DNA from 2 places in the Marinobacter qingdaonensis genome. Region 2 is predicted to be linked to the other one. Evidence: riboswitches for the same ligand, from Rfam matches in the RefSeq annotation. Region 2 holds a riboswitch; the other holds the start of a gene.
What was found. A riboswitch is a leader RNA that binds a small molecule or an ion and turns the genes downstream of it on or off. The one in region 2 is predicted to bind cobalamin.
Positions count from the first base shown of each region.

Region 1: another riboswitch for cobalamin. It lies ahead of U5822_RS04745 (TonB-dependent receptor domain-containing protein); the one in region 2 lies ahead of U5822_RS06255 (ribonucleoside-diphosphate reductase subunit alpha).

Region 1 is NZ_JAYDCJ010000003.1:318,184-322,601, reverse strand. Features, by position in the region: gene U5822_RS04750 (hypothetical protein) at 1-1,920, opposite strand, end outside; cobalamin riboswitch at 2,275-2,495, shown strand; gene U5822_RS04745 (TonB-dependent receptor domain-containing protein) at 2,679-4,418, shown strand, end outside.
Region 2 is NZ_JAYDCJ010000003.1:671,383-675,800, reverse strand. Features, by position in the region: gene U5822_RS06255 (ribonucleoside-diphosphate reductase subunit alpha) at 6-2,789, opposite strand; cobalamin riboswitch at 2,963-3,176, opposite strand; gene U5822_RS06250 (zinc ribbon domain-containing protein) at 3,262-3,615, opposite strand; gene fmdA (formamidase) at 3,621-4,418, opposite strand, start outside.

The DNA.
Region 1 (4,418 bases), 350 kb from region 2:
GTGATCGGTCTCGATCATCATCTTGCGCTTGATCAGTTCCTGGATCAGGAAGTCACCCAGGTCGCTCAGGCCCCGCCGGTTGCAGTGCTGATCGGTGCCGCGGCGGGGATCCAGGGCCGCCATCTCCTCCGGGGTCTCGGGAAAGCGGTCGCCCAGGTAGTCGATCTGGTACAGCAACTGGTCGATCAGGCCGAACGGCTGCAGCGAGGCATTCTGGTCCGGCTCGTCACCGGTGTATTCCACTTCCTCCGGGCAGGCCTCGAACTCGACCGGGTGACCGGTCTCCAGCAGGTTGCCGCCGTAGAGGATGGCGCCAATGCCGACGCCACTGGACAGGTCCGGCAGGTGGCCACCGAAGGCGTTGTCGAACTTGTGCACCGGGAAGATGTTGCGGACCCCCAACTGGTACAGCTGGTCGAGACGCTCGACGATCTCCGCCCGGGTGCATTCGGCCACGCCCTGAAACTCGCCGCAGCGGAACACCTTGGACATCTCGATGCCCAGCACCACCGCCAGGTGGCCGTCGGCGATCGCCTGGCGGGCTTCGCCGGCGCTGGTGACAATGCGGAACCAGCCGAGCCCCGGGCCGCCGTGCTGGGCGTCGATGTAGGCCTGCATCTCGTACATGCGCTGGATCTGCAGCAGGATCGCCTCCATCGGGTCGCAGTCGTTCTGTTTCTGGGGATTGATCCGGCACAGCACCTCGTTGTGCACCAGGTGATTGACCAGGATTTTCATGCCGGCGAGGTGGGCCCGTTCCAGCCAGCGGAAGTAACTCTGGTGGTGTTGCAGCGAGTTGTGACGGGGCCAGTCGTTGAAGCCGGGCCAGCCCTGGGTGTCGTGCAGGCCGATGCCCGAGGTGGCCAGTTCCACAAAGCCGGTGGCGCCCCAGGGGCCGTGCACCGCTTCGCAGTCTTTCAGGGCGTGGGTTACCCCGAAGCGATGGAAGGGCGCGCCGTAGTTGACCCGGCCGCCAATGAATTCGTAGGCCGAAATGTGGGAGTGGGTGTCCACGAACCCGAACACGTCGTCCTGGTCGATGCCCGGGACCCTGCGGAAGCGCTCGACCTCCTTCAGGTAAATGGCCGGCTCGGCATCGCTCAGCAACTCGGCATTGAGTTCGGCTTCCGGGTAGGAGGTGCACCCCTCGGCGGGTACCAGCCGGAATTCGTTGGCGGTGCCGGCGAGGGCGGGGGAGGTCAGGGTCAGGGCGTCACCATCGACGCCGAGCAGCAGCCCGGTGACGTCGGAGGCCAGGGTAAAGACCTCGTCCCGGACCGTATTCAGTCGCCAGACTGCCAGATCGCTGGGGGCATCCACCATCGCCAGCGCTGGCGCGACCGTGATGTCGCCGACCCGGTCGCCGGCCGCCTCCAGGCTCTCGCCCAGCTCCCGCAACAGGCCACCCAGGGGCGCAATGGGGTCCAGCACCAGATTGGTGGTGTCGCCCAGCCCCGCGACCAGGTAGCTGAGCTCGCCGATGAAGGTGCCGGTGTCGTCGAGGAACTCACCGGCCGGATCGCTGATGCCCAGCAGCTCGAAGGCACCGGTGCTGGCCGGGCTGCGTTCGAATCCGGACATCAGCAGATAAGAGCCCAGGTCGGTCGGTTTCAGATAAAACGGCGTGGCCTGGCTGGCGGTGTCCGTTGCGCGGTATTGGTTGGCGTCCGGTGTGGCCGTCAGGTAGCGGTCGGCTGCGGTCAGGGCATAGCAGCCGTTGGCCGGACTGTAGCGGGTGATGAGCGTGTCGGGCGCCTTGGTCGGCCCCGGTTGCGCCGGGCTGGCGGCCGTGGGGACGGGGCTGGGCTCATTGCCATCGTCGCCACCGCCGCTTTTACAGGCAGGCAGGGCTAGCAGGGAGCTTGCCAGCATCAGGCCCGCCAGGGACTTCGGCAGAAAGGGGCGTTTGCTGTGTGTCATGGGCCTCTCCGTAGGCACTGTGGCGCGGGTTGAGCGCCGGTTTTTGTTGTTTGGAGATAAATCTGCGTGAGCACTCGCTCTTACTTTCCCGTGCTCGCAAGCACTCCGGCACCGGGCGTGACGAAGTGAAACGGTTTGTAACACGGGTAAAAAAATGTGATTTAGATCACATTGGGCCAATCTGATGGCCGTCCGGGCCAGGGAGTGATGTCCGGCGCCAGGCCAGGCGCGGCTCTGACGCCGGACCGTCGCACAAACACCGTCGGGGCCGGGGAGGTGTTTTGGCCCGGAATGAATGATCCGGCCGTCAGTCCGGCCCAGGTTTAATTGAAAAGGGACGGCGCTGTTGCTAGCCTTGCCGCACTTTTTGCAGGTGTCCGTCGCAAAGCGCGACGGGTGAAACGGGAAATCGGTGAGTCCGGCCATGGCCGGCGACTCCGATGCTGCCCCCGCAACGGTAAGCAGGACAACGGCAATCTGATGCGCCACTGTGCCTCTGGCATGGGAAGGTGATTGCCCGGGAGCGACCAGTTCCGCCTGCAAGCCCGGAGACCGGCCTGCAGGAACACCCGACGTTGCGGTGGGCAATAAGGGTGGGCGACTCTCCCGACCCGTACTCCGTGCCCGTCTGCCGCCCGCCCCTCTGACTCCCCGTGCCGCAGCAATACCGATAATTCCCGTGCGGGTGCGCGCGGAACATGGAGTTGATCAGAATGCCCCGATTGTCCCTACCTGCCACCGTCGCAGGGGTTTCCCTCGTGTCCCTTCAGTCCCTGTCCTTCCAGGTCCTGGCCCAGTCCGGGCAGGACAACACCGCCATGGACCCGATCGTGGTCACCGCCACCCTGGGTCCCAAGACCGTGGGCGAGAGCCTGTCGTCGGTCACGGTGATCGAGGAAGAGGAAATTCGGCGTCAACAGCCGAAGGAGTTCCGCGAGGTGATCGAGTCCCAGCCGGGGGTGTCGGTGGTCGGCAATGGTTCCTACGGCAAACAGACCAGCGTGTTCCTGCGCGGTAACGCCTCGGACGCCTCGATTCTGCTGGTGGACGGCATTCGCATCCGCTCCGCCACGGTCGGCGGTCCGGCCTGGCAGTACCTGCCGCCGCAACTGGTGAACCGGGTTGAGATCGTTCGTGGCAGTCGCAGTAGCCTGTACGGCGCCGACGCCGTCGGTGGCGTGGTGCAGGCCTTTACCACGCCCACCCGACAGGGCACCCAGGGCTGGGTGGAAGCCGGGGCCGGCAATTTCGACAGCCAGCAGTACGGCGCCGGTGTGTCCTCGGTGGAAGGCGGCTCCCGCCTCAACGTCGGCGTCAACCACTTCCAGACCGACGGCGCGCCGGTCGTTCGCGGCGGTGACGACAAGGGCTACGACAACACCTCCGGCGTGGCCAGCGCCAGTCACGAATTCAGCAATGGCGTGCGCGCCGGCTTTACCTTTCTGGGCGCCGAGGGCCGCACCGAGTACGAGGGTGGCGAGGAAGATTTCCGCTTCCAGACCGCCGGCGTCAACCTGGAAGTGCCGGTCACCAGCCATTGGCGCGCCGCCGTGCAATTCTCCGACGCCCGGGACGAGCTGGAGGACTTCAGCAGCTTCCCCGGCCGATTCAATACCCAGACCCAGAGCTCACGCCTGGAAAACTGGCTGACCTACGGTACCCACGAATTCGTGCTGGGCGCCGAGCAACAGGTCGACCGGGTGGAGAGCACCACCGCCTACGACGAATCCAGCCGTGACAACACCGCGGTCTTTGGCCAGGCACTGTTCAATTTCGGCGCCCTGGATACCCACCTGAGCCTGCGCAATGATGACAACGAAGCCTACGGCAACCAGACCACCTGGGGCGCCGGGGTCGGTTACGAGTTCGACCGCCATCACCGGGTCCGCACCAGCGTCGGTACCTCGTTCAAGGCGCCGTCCTTCAACGACCTGTACTTCCCGGGCTTTGGCAATCCGGACCTGGAACCGGAGGAAGCCACCAGCTACGAAGTGGGCTTCGAGGGCCGCTACGTGAGCTGGTTCTGGGACGTTGCGCTGTTCCACACCGATGTGGAAGACCTGTCTCTGCCAACCCAGGATGCCGCCGGCAGTGTGCCTGAGGCGCGCCTGCGCGGGGTTGAGCTCAGTGCCGGCTGGCAGTCCGACGGCTGGTCCCTGAAAGCGGCCGCCACCGTGGGCGACTACGAAAACAAGGAAGACGACCAGCAACTGATCCGCCGGGCCGAGAACACCGTGCGTGTGGACCTGGACAAGGAACTGGGCCAGTGGGTGCTGGGCACCACGGTCCGGGGCGAGAGCTACCGCTACGATGGCGTGTTCAATCCGTCCACCTTCCAGGTCGACCGCAAGCGCCTTGCCGGCTTCGGCGTGTGGGATCTGCGCGCGTCCCGGACCCTGGCGCCGGGCTGGCTCGCCTCCCTGACCCTGGACAACGTGCTCGATCGCGAATACAGCACGGCGGCCAACTCACCCACCGCCAACTTTATCAGCGCTGGC
Region 2 (4,418 bases):
AGTGGTTACTGACAGGCTTCGCAGTCGGGGTCGTCGATGCTGCAAACCTGGGGCTGCGGCGCCATTGCGGGTGTCGGCGCGGCGGCCGGAGCGGTCTTCTCGGCGCCGGTGGCACCCAGAGAGCGCAGGTAGTAGGTGGTTTTCAGGCCCCGTTCCCAGGCCAGCTGGTACAGGGCGTCCAGCTTCTTGCCGCTGGGCTCGGCCATGTACAGGTTCAGGCTCTGGGCCTGGTCCAGCCACTTCTGCCGGCGCGCGGCGGCTTCCACCAGCCAGCGGGCGTCAATCTCGAACGCAGTGGCGTAGCGGGCCTTGAGTTCGGTGGGAATGCGATCGATCTGCTGCACCGAGCCGTCGAAGTACTTCAGGTCGTTGACCATGACGTTATCCCAGAGGCCTTCGGCCTTCAGGTCCCGCACCAGGGAAGGGTTCACCACGGTGAACTCGCCGGACAGGTTCGATTTCACGAACAGGTTCTGGTACGCCGGCTCGATGGACTGGGACACGCCCACGATGTTGGAGATGGTGGCGGTCGGCGCGATCGCCATCACGTTGCTGTTGCGCATGCCGTTCTTGGCGATCAGCTCGCGGATCGGGGTCCAGTCCAGTCGGGCCTCGGTGTTAACGGAGAAGTCGCCGTCGCGGCGGGCGTCCTGCACCAAACTGATGGAGTCGATGGGCAGGATGCCCTGGTGCCACAGGGAACCGTCGTAGGTCTCGTAAGCGCCACGCTCACCGGCCAGGGTGGCGGAGGCGCGAATGGCGAAGTAGCTGAGCTGCTCCATGGCCAGGTCGGCGAATTCCACCGCCTCGGCGCTGGCGTAGGGCAGGCCCAGTTGGTACAGGGCGTCCTGGAAGCCCATCAGGCCCAGGCCAACCGGGCGATGCTGCAGGTTGGAATTGCGCGCCTGGGGCACCGCGTAGTAGTTGATGTCGATGACGTTATCGAGCATGCGCACGGCGGTGGTCACGGTGCGCTCGAGGCGCTGCACATCCAATTCGCCATCGGCAATGTGGGCGGCCAGGTTCACCGAGCCCAGGTTGCACACGGCGATCTCATCGGCGTTGGTGTTCAGGGTGATTTCGGTACACAAGTTAGAACTGTGCACCACGCCGCGGTGCTGCTGGGGCGAGCGCAGGTTGCACGGGTCCTTGAAGGTGATCCACGGGTGGCCGGTCTCGAACAGCACGGTCAGCATCTTGCGCCACAGCTGCTTGGCCGGGATTTTCTTGAACAGGGCGATCTTGCCCTGCTCCGCCAGTGCCTCGTAGTGCTCGTAGCGGGTGCGGAATTCGTTGCCGTAGAGGTCGTGCAGGTCGGGCACGTCGCTCGGTGAGAACAGGGTCCAGTCCCGGTCTTCGCGCATGCGCTCGATCAGCAGGTCCGGCACCCAGTTGGCGGTGTTCATGTCGTGGGTACGGCGGCGCTCGTCGCCGGTGTTCTTGCGCAGCTCGAGGAATTCCTCGATGTCCAGGTGCCAGCTTTCCAGGTAGGCACAGACCGCGCCCTTGCGCTTGCCGCCCTGGTTCACCGCCACGGCGGTGTCGTTGACCACTTTCAGGAAGGGCACCACACCCTGGCTCTGGCCATTGGTGCCTTTGATGTGGGAGCCGAGCGCGCGCACCGGGGTCCAGTCGTTGCCCAGGCCACCGGCCCATTTCGACAGCATGGCGTTGTCGCGAATGGCGCCGTAGATGTCTTCCAGATCGTCGCCGACGGTGGTCAGGTAGCAGGACGACAGCTGGGAATGGCGGGTGCCGCTGTTGAACAGGGTCGGCGTGGAGGCCATGTAGTCGAAGCTGGACAGCAGCTCATAGAATTCGATGGCGCGGGCGTTGGGGTCGTCCTCGCGCAGGGCCAGGCCCATGGCGACGCGCATGAAGAACACCTGGGGCAGTTCCAGGCGGGCCTTGTTCCAGTGCAGGAAGTAGCGGTCGTACAGGGTCTGCAGACCGAGGAAGCCAAACTGGCGGTCGCGCTCCGGTTGCAGGGCGGCGCCCAGGCGCTCCAGGTCAAAGGCGGCCAGGGCTTCGTCCAGCAGTTCGTAACGGATGCCGGCGTGGATGAACGCGCTCAGGGCCTGTGGATAAAGTTCCGCCAGCGGCACGTCTGTGGATAAGTTCAAGGCCGACGCGGTTTCCAGGCGCAGCTGCTCCAGCAGCAGGCGGGCGGTGACGGCGCTGTAGTCCGGCTCCTGCTCGATGCGGCTGCGGGCAGTCATCACCAGGGCGGACAGCACGTCGTCTTCGGCAATGCCGTCGTACAGATTGGTGAGGGCGTCTTCCACCAGGGAGTCGCCGTCGATGCCTTCCAGGCCGGCTCCGGCCTGCTCCACCTGCAGCTTCATCAGGCCCAGGTCCAGCGGTGCGGTCTCGCCGCTGGCCTTCTTCACGGTCAGGTGCGGGTGCGCTTCCACCGGCGCATGCAGGGCGCGCTCACGGGCGTGCTCTTCCCGGTACAGGACGTAGGCCCGGGCCACCCGCTGCTCTTCGGCGCGCATGAGCGCCAGTTCCACCTGGTCCTGGATGTCTTCGATATGGACCTTGCCGCCAGCCTTCAAGCGCCGACCAATGGCCTGCACCACCTGCTCGGTGACCCGGTGCACGGCGTCGTTGATGCGGGCGGACCCGGCGGCCTTGTCGCCTTCCACGGCGAGGAACGCCTTGGTCACCGCGACGCTGATCTTGGACGGATTGAAACCAACGAGGGTGCCGTTGCGTTTGATAACCTGAAGAGATTCGGTGTTGACCGGGGCCGAGGGCTGGGCTTCGGCCAGAGCAGAGGCGGACATGCTGTGTTCTCCTGAGTGCGCGTTGAATTCCATAACCTTCGCGTACGCAGGACGGAGCGGGGGGCGCAGGCAGCGCCTGGCGTTACTTCCCTGTCCGTTTGCTGCTCACCTTATCGGGCCGAATGCAGGCGCCTGAGTCGCGAAGGTGCAGTCGCGCTGTTTTCCGATGGACCGGAAACAGCACCTCCCTGGCAGGTCTTCGGACTCAGGAGCGTGAATCGTGTGATTCGACCTCGCGTGGCGACTTCCCGGCGGGTGCCAGTGTCGTGATGCCACGCTCGTTCTCCAATACCGCTGCGCGTCAGTTCCGGATTCTCACCGGATTCCCGATACCGCGATGTTCAAAAAAACAACATCTGGTATTTGACCAAGGATGAAAACACTATATACACGATATTGGGGTTGAACAAGGTGGGAAAACAAAAAAGGCCCCCGAAGGGGCCAAACACGTGAATCGTAACAACTGTTTTAGTCAGTGACTGATCATCCAGGGCCGCATGGACGGAAACATCTTCTTGCCATCCGCGGTGTAGAACAGCATGGATTTGCCGGGTTTCGCGCCTCCACAGCCGCAACTGCGGCTGTGTTCGGCGTCGTGCGCCCGCCGGTCCGCTGTCGAAAACACTGGCTCATAGCGCGACCGCTCGTTGCGCTCCTGAGCTTTGCGCTTGGTAGGGTCCATCGCGGCGATCTCTGGCGGCAGCACGATTACCCGAGGCGACAGTACCTTACAGGTCGGGCATTCCGCCGGTTTGGCCGCGTCCTCCATGGTGGCCAGCGTGTTAAACAAGCCATGCTCGCGGCACTTGTAATCGTAAACGGGCATGAGACTTACTCCTTGTCTTTCGACAGCGGCACATCCATGCCACCACTGACCTTCTTCTGCGGACCATCGGCCGACGGGTTGATGTCGAAGTCAAAAATGCCCGTTGGCAACCACAGCGTGGCGCAAGCGTTGGGGATGTCGACAACCCCGCTGATGTGGCCTTCCACCGGTGCACATCCGAGAATCGCGTAGGCTTGGGCCTTGGTGTAACCAAACTTGGTCATGTATTCGATGGCGTTCAAGCAGGCCTGACGGTACGCGACATGGACATCTAGGTAGTGCTGGCCACCGTCTTCATCCACGGAGATGCCCTCGAAGATCACGTAATCGTCGTAGCGCGGCTTGATCGGGCTGGGTTTGAACACCGGGTTCTTGATGCCATATTTCCTGACACCATCCTTAATCAGGTTGACCCGCAGGTGGATCCAGCCGGCCATTTCGATGGCGCCGCAGAAGGTGATTTCACCGTCGCCCTGGCTGAAGTGAAGGTCACCAACCGACAGCCCGGCACCGTCCACGTACACCGGGAAATACACCTTCGAGCCCCTGGACAGGTCTTTGATGTCGCAGTTACCCCCGTGCTCCCGGGGCGGCACGGTTCGGGCCGCTTCGGCACCGGCCGCCTTGGCTTCCTCACCACGCATCTGACCCATGTGGGCGGTTTCGCCGTTCGGCAGTGTGGCCAGCTCCGGAACCCGTTCTGGATCGGTGGCCACCAGTCCGGCCTCCCGCTTGTTCCAGGTATCGAGCAGTTCCTTCGAAGGCAGGCAGCCAATCAACCCCGGGTGAATCAGGCCGGCAAA